3 regions of the Arthrobacter sp. SD76 genome follow, and region 2 is predicted to be linked to each of the others. Evidence: riboswitches for the same ligand, from Rfam matches in the RefSeq annotation. Region 2 holds a riboswitch; each other region holds the start of a gene.
What was found. A riboswitch is a leader RNA that binds a small molecule or an ion and turns the genes downstream of it on or off. The one in region 2 is predicted to bind S-adenosylmethionine.

Region 1: linked by a shared signal. The riboswitch ahead of ACPEE0_RS06760 (aminotransferase class V-fold PLP-dependent enzyme) and the one ahead of ACPEE0_RS00310 (DUF1737 domain-containing protein) in region 2 are both predicted to bind S-adenosylmethionine.
Region 3: linked by a shared signal. The riboswitch ahead of metX (homoserine O-acetyltransferase MetX) and the one ahead of ACPEE0_RS00310 (DUF1737 domain-containing protein) in region 2 are both predicted to bind S-adenosylmethionine.

Annotation. Positions count from the first base shown of each region.
Region 1 is NZ_JBNBLR010000001.1:1,368,464-1,372,271, reverse strand. Features, by position in the region: partial or broken gene aroA (3-phosphoshikimate 1-carboxyvinyltransferase) at 1-50, shown strand, start outside; gene rsgA (ribosome small subunit-dependent GTPase A) at 34-1,149, shown strand; gene hisN (histidinol-phosphatase) at 1,198-2,010, shown strand; SAM riboswitch class IV at 2,172-2,285, shown strand; partial or broken gene ACPEE0_RS06760 (aminotransferase class V-fold PLP-dependent enzyme) at 2,324-3,741, shown strand; gene ACPEE0_RS06755 (class I SAM-dependent methyltransferase) at 3,805-3,808, shown strand, end outside.
Region 2 is NZ_JBNBLR010000001.1:72,868-76,675, reverse strand. Features, by position in the region: partial or broken gene opgC (OpgC domain-containing protein) at 1-1,269, opposite strand, end outside; SAM riboswitch class IV at 1,507-1,622, shown strand; gene ACPEE0_RS00310 (DUF1737 domain-containing protein) at 1,636-1,908, shown strand; gene ACPEE0_RS00305 (rhodanese-like domain-containing protein) at 1,905-2,315, shown strand; gene ACPEE0_RS00300 (O-succinylhomoserine sulfhydrylase) at 2,316-3,524, shown strand; gene ACPEE0_RS00295 (DUF1905 domain-containing protein) at 3,521-3,808, opposite strand, start outside.
Region 3 is NZ_JBNBLR010000001.1:2,675,946-2,679,753, forward strand. Features, by position in the region: gene ACPEE0_RS13085 (MFS transporter) at 1-998, opposite strand, end outside; partial or broken gene metX (homoserine O-acetyltransferase MetX) at 1,212-2,326, opposite strand; SAM riboswitch class IV at 2,339-2,455, opposite strand; partial or broken gene ACPEE0_RS13095 (bifunctional o-acetylhomoserine/o-acetylserine sulfhydrylase) at 2,588-3,808, opposite strand, start outside.

The DNA.
Region 1 (3,808 bases), 1.3 Mb from region 2:
GCAGGAGGCCCGCACCGGGGCGGAAGGCTAGCGGTGGCCAGGCGCACTGACTCCTGGGACGAATCGGACGTCCGGATCCGGCCCAACAAGAAGGGTTCCAGGCCCCGCACCAAGGACCGTCCCAGCCACGACGACGCCGTGACCGGTCGGATCATCACCGTTGACCGGGGGCGATACACGGCCGTGGTGGGCGAGGACTCCGCGAACGAGCGTACGGTTATCGCCGCCCGGGCCCGGGAACTGCGCCGCTCCCCCGTGGTGGCGGGCGACTTCGTTTCCCTCGTGGGGGACGTCTCCGGCGACCCCGATACCCTGGCCCGGCTGGTACGGATCCAGGACCGCAAAACCCTCCTGCGGCGCAGCGCCGACGACACGGATCCGGTGGAGCGGGCCGTGGTGGCCAATGCCGACCAGCTGGTGATCGTGGTGGCCGCCGCCAACCCGGAACCCCGCACGGGCTTCATCGACCGCGCGCTGGTGGCGGCCTACGACGCCGGCATCGAGCCGGTCCTGCTCGTCACCAAGGCGGACGTCAAGGATCCAGCGGAGCTCCTGTCCAACTACACGCACCTCGACCTTCCCGTGATCATCAGCCGGACCGCCGACACCCAGGCGTCCGGCATCGACGCGCGCTCCGACGACGGCCTGTCCGCCCGGCTGGACAGCGCGGCAGTTGCCGCGCTCCGGTCCTACCTGGACGGCAAGGTCACCGTCATGCTCGGACACTCCGGCGTCGGCAAGTCAACAATGGTCAACGCGCTCACGGGAGCCGAGCGTGCCACCGGCGGCGTCAACGCGGTCACCGGCAGGGGCCGGCACACGTCGTCGTCCGCCCTGGCCCTGCGGCTGGTGGACGCCCCGCCGGGCAGCTGGATCATCGACACCCCCGGCATCCGTTCGTTCGGCCTGGCGCATGTGGACCCGGACCGGATCCTGCGGTCCTTCCCCGACCTCTCACCCGGCACCGACGCCTGCGAACGCGGCTGCAAGCACACGGCAAGTGCCGTTAACTGCGGCCTGGATGAATGGGTCGCCGCGGGCCATGCCGGACCCACCGGAGAAGCGCGGCTGGCCTCGCTGCGCCGGTTGCTCGGAGCGGATCCACGGGAGGAAGCGCAGGAGGCAAAGGAGCTCGGCAGCGTCAACTGACAACGCCGATCTCCCAGCAGAACTGCCTGCAGACGGTAGTTTGGAACCATGATCCAACCCGCTTCGAGCTACAACGATGACCTGCGCCTGGCCCATGTCCTGGCCGACTCCGTGGATGACCAGACCATGAGCCGCTTCAAGGCACTGGACCTCCACGTGGAGACCAAGCCCGACCTGACGCCGGTCACCGACGCGGACAAGGCCGCCGAGGAAGCCATCCGCGGCCAGCTCTCCCGCTCCCGCCCGCGCGACGCGGTCCTGGGTGAGGAGTTCGGCAGTACCGGCCACGGCTCGCGCCGCTGGATCATCGACCCCATCGACGGGACCAAGAACTTCGTCCGCGGCGTCCCCGTGTGGGCCACCCTGATCGCCCTCGTCGACGAGGGCGAGCCGGTGGTCGGCGTCGTCAGCGCCCCGGCCCTCGGCAAGCGGTGGTGGGCCGCCAAGGGCATGGGCGCCTACATGGGGCGTTCGCTCGCCGCGGCCACCAGGCTCCGGGTCTCCAACGTTTCCAACCTTTCCGACGCCTCGCTGTCCTACTCAAGCCTCTCCGGCTGGAAGGAGCGGGGAAACCTGGACGAGTTCCTGGGGCTCACCGAATCGGTGTGGCGGACCCGCGCCTACGGCGACTTCTGGTCCTACTGCATGGTGGCCGAGGGCTCGGTGGATATCGCCTGCGAGCCGGAGCTGAACCTGTACGACATGGCAGCCCTGGTGCCGATCGTGGTGGAGGCCGGCGGACGCTTCACCTCGCTGGAGGGTGAGGACGGCCCCTTCGGCGGTAACGCCCTGGCCACCAACTCCATCCTGCACTCGGAAGTGCTGCAGCGGCTGAACCCGGGTTTGGACGACCTGCTCTAAAGACCCCGGCAACCGAACAAACGACGGCGGATACCTCCGGAAGGAGGTGTCCGCCGTCGTGTTCTTCGCCGAAAGGCGCGATTTCCATCCGCGCGTAACAAAAGCCTTAACGATTGCGCCGGCTTCAGTCCTGGCCGCCCCATGTTCTACGCTCTTAACCAGGTCACGAGTGCCAGCGCAAAACCCCGGTTTGCTGGCCGGCAACCCTCCATTCGCGGTGGGGTGCCCCGGGTGACGACCAGGCCGGTCCGGAGCGGATGCGGCAAGCGCGGATTCCCTTGATACCGGAGTCCTGTTTTGAAGTGAGGTCTCTGTGACAACTGCCACCGTCTCCCCCAACGCCGCTATTACCGCCGATTCCGTCTTCGACGAGCGCCAGGCGCTGGCCGGCCGTCCGCTTGCAGCCGTCACCGGAGCGGAAATCCAGGCACCTCTGATTTCGGGCGGCCACATCCGCTACGCGAACCTCGACTATGGCGCTTCGGCCCCCGCCCTCTCGGTGGTCTCCGCCTACCTGAACGAGATCCTGCCCTTCTATGCCAGCGTCCACCGCGGTGCCGGCTACGCGTCCCAGATCAGCACCTCGGTCTACGAAAACGCCCGCAGCATCGTCCGCGAATTCGTGGGCGGCCGCCCGGACGACTCCGTGATCTTCACGCGGAACACCACGGACTCGCTCAACCTGCTGGCCGGCTGCCTGCCCCTCACCGATGGCCGGCCCGCCGGCGACGTCCTGTACCTGGACATCGAGCACCACGCCAACCTCCTGCCGTGGCAGGGCGTTCCCCACCGGAGCATCGTTGCTGCCGACACCATCGCCGGCACCATCGACGCTGTGCGCGCCGAGCTGGAACAGGGTGGCGTCAGCCTGCTGGCCATCACGGGTGCCTCCAACGTCACGGGCGAGATCCTCCCGGTCCGCGCCCTTGCTGCCCTGGCCCACCAGCACGGGGCCCGCATCGTGGTGGACGCGGCCCAGCTGGCGCCGCACCGGCGCATCAACATCAGCGCGGACGACGTCGATTACGTCGCCTTCTCCGGCCACAAGCTGTACGCGCCCTTCGGCGCCGGCGTCCTGGTGGACGGCCGGACTGGCTCGACGCCGGTACCCCCCACCTTGCCGGCGGCGGCGCCGTCAAGGAAGCCAGGCTCGACGGCGTCAGCTGGGCGACCGGACCGGCCCGCCACGAGGGCGGCTCCCCCAACGTCCTGGGTGCCGCCACGCTGGCCAAGGCCACCCAGGTCATCGCGGGCCTCGACCAGGAACGCTGGCACGCGCACGAGTCCGCCATCCGTTCCTTCCTGGTGGAGGGCCTGCAGGAGATCGACGGCGTCACGGTGCACCAGATCTTCAAGGACAGCAACCCGGACACGGACACCATCGGTGTAGTCAACTTCTCCGTTGAGGGCTACGACGCCGGCCTGGTGGCTGCGTACCTCTCGGCCGAGCACGGCGTGGGCCTCCGGGACGGGCGCTTCTGCGCACACCCCCTGCTGAAGCGGCTGGGCCTGCCTTCCGGTTCGCTCCGCGCCAGCTTCGGCGTGGGTTCCCGGCTGGAAGATGCCCAGAGGCTCCTGGCCGGGATCGCCAAGCTGCGCCGTGACGGGCTCGGCTGGGACTACGTGGTGGACGCGGGACGCTGGGTTCCTGCCAACGACACCCGCACCTACCCGCACTGGGCCCCGAACACGCCGGGCACCGCCGGCGCTGCTCCCTGCACCGACGACTGACCGGTCCGGCTGATGCGGTAAATTCGGAAGGTACCGCAAGGCATTGACTGAAGGAGGCCGCAGGTGG
Region 2 (3,808 bases):
TATAGCTCCAGGCCGTTGCGGCGTTGACGCGGCGCGGAATCTGCCACAGAGCCACAAGGAGGATGACGAGCGCGGCCCCCACGGTCCAGGCTGCAGGCCCGGCCAGCGTGTTGGCCCGGACATAACCGCTGCCGCCGGCGGACACTTCCGTGACGGGACCGGTCACCAGGGCGAGGCCTCCAGCCGTTCCAGCGCCGCCCGGGCAACCTCCGGGCTGCCGGTCAGCAGCCAGTCGATGCTGGCCACGCCGGTGTCCCTGGTGCTGGTGCGCTCGTCCCAGACCACCGCGGCCGTCCTGCCAAACTCCGCCGAGGTGGCTGTGCCTACCACCTGGTCCCACCAGCCGGTCTTGATCTCAGCTTCGGATGCGCCGCCGGAGGCCGGGCTGTAGAAAGCGGCGGTCTGCAGCAGGAACGGTTTGTTCCGCCCTTGGGCATAGGTGGCGTAGAAGTTCTCGCCTCCTGAAGCCGTCAGCATCTCCGCCAGCTCGCCGGCGCGCGGAAGGGTATTGACGGCCGCGCCGCCGGCAGTGTCGTCGTGGAAGGCCGTCAGGCCAACCCAGTCCACGGCGTCATCACCGGGATAGTACGGTTCGTAGGCGCTGTCGGACCCGTCCCAGGCGCCGTCGCCGTTTGTATCCAGCAGTTCGAACCCGTCGCTGCCGGGAGCCGGGGCGTTCCGGTTCCGGTCAAAGGGGTAATCCTTGCCCAGGAACGGCTCCCAGACCATGACTGTCCGGCCGTCGCCGGAATCCTTGAACGCCGCGGACACTGTCCGGAACGCCTCCCGGTACGCGGCCGGCTGCTGGCCCCACTCCACCCAGCCGGCGTTCATGTCCGGGGCAAACCGCACCAGCACCTGGCCCTGGAACTGTGCGGTCAACCGGCGGATTTCCCGAGCGAATGATCCGGCAGCCGCGGCGTCGATCTGGTCCAGCGGCACGGTGGGCTTGACCGTGAGCATGGCGTGGGACCCCTGAAGCGATGACTGTTCAAGGAAGCCCTTGATGTCGTTCTGCTCGGAGGACCGGTACGGAAAGGCGATGTCGTGTCCAAAGACAGCCGGCGACGCTCCCAGCCGCTCGGCAAACCCCGCGGCAGTGTCCTCGCCCCATTCCAGGACGACGCCGAGCATCGGCTCCCCTGCATCCGGGGCGGGTTCGGCCGCCCGGGCCGGCCCCGCCGACAGGACCGCTGCCACACATGCAACAACAAGTGCGGCAAGGAACGCCCAGGCCAGGCGGAGGCGGCAGGGCGCGGCTGTTCGCATGTTCAAAGGGACCCCCAGTGCTGATCTTCGACGGCGGGGCGCTGCCCCCTAAGAACTGTATCGGGCCGCCCCTCCCGCGATGGGATAGAAAAAGCCCTCCCACCTGCTGTAATGCCGCCGTCGGCCGTCCCCGGGAAGGGCACCGCGACCGCATCCCCGGCAGCGTTTCCGCTTCAGTTACGCAACATGACGACAACGGCGATGCGGCCGCCGGTGCCAGATGTTACGTTTTTGGGGAGTAATCGAGTACCGGCGCCAAGCCCTGACTGGCCGGTCGGCAACCCTCCTTCCGCGGCGGGGTGCCTCAGGTGAATACTCGGCATATCGACCGATTCGAGCTGCAAGCGTGAGAGAAGGAGATCCGTCGTGTCCGACGCCCCCGAAGAAAAGCTGTCCTACCGCCTCATCAGCGGCCCGGACAACCGTGAATTCTGTGAGCGGATCTCCACCGCGCTCGCCGAAGGCTACGTCCTGCACGGAAGCCCGGCGGCAGCCTTCAACGGCACCAGCGTCATCGTGGCCCAGGCCGTCGTCCTGCCCGCCGCCATCGCCTCGGCGGACGCCGCCGTCGCCACCGCTGTTGACGACCTGGAAGCAGCCAACGAGGACCTCGAGTTCGACGGCGAGGGCCACGCATGAGCTACGCAGGAGACCTGACGCCGGAGGAAGCCTGGGCCAAGCTTGAGCAGGGTGCCATCCTGGTGGACGTGCGCACCGAAGGCGAATGGGCCCACATCGGCATCCCGGACACCAAGGCCACGGACAACGATCCGCTGTTCATCCAGTGGACCTTCCCCGGCGGCATTCCCAACCCGGATTTCCTCAAGGACCTGAGCCAGCAGGCGCCGGAAGACTCCAGTACCGAATTGGTGTTCATCTGCCGCTCCGGCCAGCGTTCCATCTCCGCCGCCATCGCCGCGACGCAGGCCGGTTTCACCTCCTACAACGTCCTGGAGGGCTTCGAAGGCGATCCGGACCGCTACGGCGAACGGACCGTCAATGGCTGGAAGAACCGCGGCCTGCCGACCAACCTCGGAAAGAACTAAGTGACCTTCAATAACGACGCCGCCGGCTGGAACCCCGACACCCAGGCCGTCCGCGGCGGGCTGGATCGCACCAACTTCCAGGAAACCTCCGAAGCGGTCTTCCTGAACTCGGGCTTCGTGTACGAATCCGCCGCCGCTGCGGAACGCGCCTTCACCGGCGAGGACGAGCGCTTCGTCTACTCCCGGTACGGCAACCCCTCCGTGGCAACCTTCCAGGAGCGGCTCCGGCTGCTCGAGGGCACGGAGGCATGCTTCGCCACTGCGTCCGGCATGTCCGCCGTCTTCACCGCCCTGGGCGCCCTGCTGGCTGCCGGGGACCGCGTGGTGGCCGCCCGTTCGCTCTTCGGTTCCTGCTTCGTCATCCTGAATGAGATCCTGCCGCGGTGGGGCGTGGAGACGGTGTTCGTGGACGGCCCGGACCTGGAGCAGTGGCGCGCCGCCCTGTCCCAGCCCACCACCGCCGTCTTCTTCGAGTCCCCGTCCAACCCGATGCAGGAGATCGTGGACATCGCCGCGGTCAGCGAACTCGCGCACGCCGCCGGGGCCACCGTCGTCGTCGACAACGTCTTTGCCACTCCCCTGCTCCAGCGCTGCGGCCAGCTGGGCGCGGACGTCATTGTCTACTCGGGCACCAAGCACATCGACGGCCAGGGCCGGGTGATGGGCGGTGCCATCCTGGGCACCAAGGAGTACATCGAGGGCCCGGTCAAGCAGCTGATGCGCCACACCGGCCCGTCGCTGTCGCCGTTCAACGCGTGGGTGCTGACCAAGGGCCTGGAGACCATGGCGCTGCGTGTCAACCACTCTTCCGCCACCGCCCTCCGGCTCGCTGAATGGCTGGAGCAGCAGCCTGCCGTGAGCTGGGTGAAGTACCCGCTGCTGAAGTCCCACCCGCAGTACGACCTCGCAGCGAAGCAGATGCGTGCCGGCGGCACGGTGCTCACCCTGGAACTGCCCCCCTCCGGCGGCCGCTCGGGCAAGGAAGCCGCCTTCGCGCTGCTGGACGGGCTGCGGATCATCGACATCTCCAACAACCTGGGCGACTCGAAGTCCCTGATCACGCACCCGGCCACCACCACGCACCGCGCGATGGGGCCGGAGGGGCGGGCTGCCATCGGGCTCAGCGACGGCGTGGTGCGCCTGTCCGTCGGGCTCGAGGATGCCGACGACCTGATCCGCGACCTCGAACAGGCCCTGAAGCAGATCTAGCTTTTATCCCGCGGTACATCGTCCGGCTGGAGCTCCAGCCGGACGTCCACGGCGTCGCCCGCCCTGATCCGCGCTTTGTCCCGGACAGCCTTCTTGACGGGCAGCAGGTATGAGCCCATCTTGTTGTCCGGGAAGATGGACGTCTCCCAGCGGTGGCCGCCGATCTCCACCGCGACCTTGACCGAGCCGAAGGCCTTGTTCCCGGCTTCGCTTTGCTCCGCAATGTCGTCCGCCACGTCCGGCGGCAGCGTGAGGAAGTGCCATCCCGCTTCGCCGGGATAGAG
Region 3 (3,808 bases), 2.6 Mb from region 2:
AAGCCCCAGGTTCCGCCGAGGATGGCACCCGCCATGTAGACGGGCCGCCGCCCGAAGGCGTCGGAGAGCTTGCCGACCAGCGGGACGGCGCAGAAGTGGATGAAGTGCGCCACCAGCAGCAGGAGCAGGATCCGCGAGGTGTCCGTCTGGACGACCACCTTCAGGTACGTGATGGAGAACGTGACCACCAGGTAGTAGAGGATATTTTCGGCGAACCGGAGGCCCATGGCGGTGAAGACGCCGCGGGGGTAGCGGCGGAAGACTTCGGCAACGCCGTAGCCCTTCTTTTCCGCAGTGACTTCCTTCCGGGCTTCGATGAAGATCGGAGCGTCCTGGACCTTGGTGCGGATGTAGTAGCCGATGATGACGATGACGGCGGACAGCCAGAACGCCACGCGCCAGCCCCAGCCGAGGAAAGCTTCCTGGGACAGGGTCGAGGACAGGGTGAACAGGACGCCCGTGGCCAGCAGGTTGCCCATGGGAACGGCGGACTGCGGCCAGCTGGCCCAGAAGCCGCGCGAGTGGCTGGGGCTGTGCTCTGCCACCAGCAGCACGGCGCCGCCCCATTCACCGCCGACTGCGAAGCCCTGCACGAACCGCAGGAACACCAGCAGCGCCGGTGCCCAGTAGCCGATCTGGGCGAAGGTGGGCAGGCAGCCCATGAGGAACGTGGCAACGCCCACCATGATGATGCTCAACTGGAGGAGCTGCTTGCGGCCGAACTTGTCCCCAAAGTGGCCAAAGACAATTCCGCCGATAGGCCGGGCAACGAAGCCCACGGCGTAGGTGACGAACGCGGCAATAATGCCGTCCAGTTCCGTGCCCGAATTGGGGAAGAATGTTTTGCCGAACACCAGTGTGGCGGCAGATGCGTAGAGGAAGAACTCATACCATTCCACCACCGTGCCGGCCATGGAGGCCGTGACGACTTTCTTCAGCCCTGAGGCCTTGACGTCGGTTTCCTCGAGCCGCCCTGCGGCGGAGTGTTCCGTACTCATGAATGAACTCCTTTGGCGTCTCCGTCGACACCACAATGGGACCGGATGGCGGCTTTGTGATTTGCATAACAAAACCGCAGGTTCACACGAGTATTGCTTGGTACAGCCGGGAGCTCAACGCCGAATACTGCAGAAAGCATCTGCAAAAATGCACACTTGGCGCGGCGGCACACCGCGTGCCAAGGCGTGAAAGCGTCCGGGCTGCGCAGTGGTTCAGGGCAGGAGGTGCTGGCGGAGCTGGTTCCCGAGCTGACCGATTTCCGTCAGGAAGCCGTCGTGGCCGATCGGCGCCTGGATCAGGTGTACGTCCACGTCCCCCGGCAATGCCCGTGCCAGTTCCTGCGACTGGGACGGGAAGTAGAGCCGGTCCGAGTCGACGGCCGCGATGAAGAACCGGGCCTCGGAGCGGGCCAGCGTCTCGGCCAGCGTTCCGCGCCCCCTGCAGACGTCGTGGCTCATCAGCGCCTCGGTGATGGCGATGTAGCTGTTGGCGTCGAAGCGCTGGACCAGCTTGTTGCCCTGGTGGTCCAGGTAGCTCTCCACCTGGTAGCGGCCGCGGGCCGACAAGCAGTCAGCCTGCAGCGGCGATTCGGGGGCCTGCGGCTCCCGGCCGAACCTGCCCTCCAGTTCGGCGGCGGAGCGGTAGGTGATGTGGGCAATGCGCCGCGCAAGGGCCAGGCCGTCCTCGGGGAACGGGCCGCCGTAGTAGTCGCCGCCGTTGAAGTTGGGGTCCTGGCGGATGGCGAGGGTCTGGGCCTGGGCAAACGCGATCTGCTCAGCCGTGCTGGCGGCGCCGACCGAAATCACGGCGCAGCGCTTTACCCGCTCCGGGTAGGTGACGGCCCATTCCAGGGCGCGGGCACCGCCCATGGAGCCGCCGAGGACCGCGTACCAGCTGCCGATTCCGAGCTGGTCTGCCAGCCGGGCCTCTGCCACTGTGCTGTCCCGCAGCGTCACCAGGGGAAGCGGGAACCCCACGGCGTCCCGTCCGGGGCGGGCGACGACGGCCCGGTGGACCCGTAGCAGCCGCCCACGATGTTGATGGACACCACGAAGAACCGGTCAGTGTCCACGGGGGCGCCGGGCCCGGCGAGCTGTTCCCACCAGCCGGGTTCGTCGCTGTCGCCGCGGGTGACGTGGGTGCTGCCGGTCAGGGCGTGCTCGATCAGGATGGCGTTGCTGCCGTCCGCGTTGAGCGTGCCCCACGTTTCGTAGGCGAGCGTGACGTCCGGCAGGTAGCCGCCGGCTTCCAGTTCCAGGCCCCCGATGGAGGCGTAACGGACAATTCCGTGCTCGGGAACGGTGGTACGGGTGACGGTAACCGTCATGGCAAGACCTCTTCTACGCGCTTGCCCACCGGCGGAATGACCGGCAGGCCAGGTCTTCACCCGGGGCACCCCACCGCGGAAGGAGGGTTGCCGGCCAGCAAGCCGGGGCTGTCACTGGCACTCATGACCTGGTTCGAGTGTACGAAACACCACCCGCCCCGGGCCAAGAGTGTGACTGGTTGTGACTTCCCCGGCCGTGCGCACCCGGGTGGCCACCCGCCGTCGGGCGTTGCTCCCGGCTCAGCTCCCCGGGCCGTGCGCTCAGGCGCCTGAGGCCTCCTTTGCCGCGCGGAAGCCGGCCTCGAGGTCGGCGAGGATGTCGTCGATGTGCTCCAGGCCCACGGAGAGGCGGACCAGTCCCGGGGCGACGCCGGCCGCGGCCTGCTGCTCCGGGGACAGCTGGCTGTGCGTGGTCGACGCCGGGTGGATGACCAGCGAGCGGACGTCGCCGATGTTGGCAACGTGGGAGTGCAGTTCCAGGGCGTCCACGAACCGCTTGCCCGCTTCGGCGCCGCCGGCCAGGTTGAAGGCGACGATCGCGCCGGTGCCCCTGGGCCGTACTTGCGGCCGCGCTCATACCAGGGACTGGAGGGCAGCCCGGCGTAGGCTACGGATTCGACGTCGTCCCGTGCTTCCAGCCACCGCGCAACCTCCTGGGCGTTGGCCACATGGCGCTCCACGCGCAGGCTCAGGGTCTCCAGTCCCTGCGAGATCAGGAAGGCGTTGAAGGGCGAAACGGCCGAACCGAGGTCACGCAGGAGCTGGACCCGGGCCTTGAGGATGTAGGACAGGTTGGCTCCCAGCGCTCCGCCCTCCCCCAGGTCGCGGCCGTAGACGAGGCCGTTGTAGGTGGGGTCCGGCGTGTTGAAGCCGGGGAAGCGTTCCGGGTCCTTGCTGAAGTCGAACTTGCCTGAATCGACGATGACGCCGGCAATTGCGGCGCCGTGGCCGCCCAGGTATTTGGTGGCCGAGTGGACCACGATGTCGGCGCCCCATTCCAGCGGCCGGATCAGGTACGGCGTGGACAGCGTGTTGTCCACGATCAGTGGTACGCCGGCCTCATGGGCGGTCCGGGAGACGCCTTCGATGTCCAGCACGTCCTGCCGTGGGTTGGACACCACCTCGGCAAAGAACAGCTTGGTGTTGGGCTGGACCGCCTCGCGCCAGTGGTCCAGGTTGTCCGGGTCCGCCACGAAGGTGACGGAGATGCCGAACTTCTTCAGGGTGTGGGCAAACAGGTTGTAGGTGCCGCCGTAAAGGCTGGGGCTGGCCACGATGTGGTCACCGGCCTCGGCGATGTTCAGGACGGCGAACGTCTCTGCCGCCTGCCCCGAGCTGAGGAGGAGCGCGGCGAGGCCCCCTTCAAGGCTGGCGATCCGCTGCTCCACGGCGTCCTGGGTCGGGTTGCCGATGCGCGTATAGATCGGGGCAAGCTCGGCGAGGGCGAAGCGGTTCGCGGCGCTCTCGGCGCTGGGAAAGACG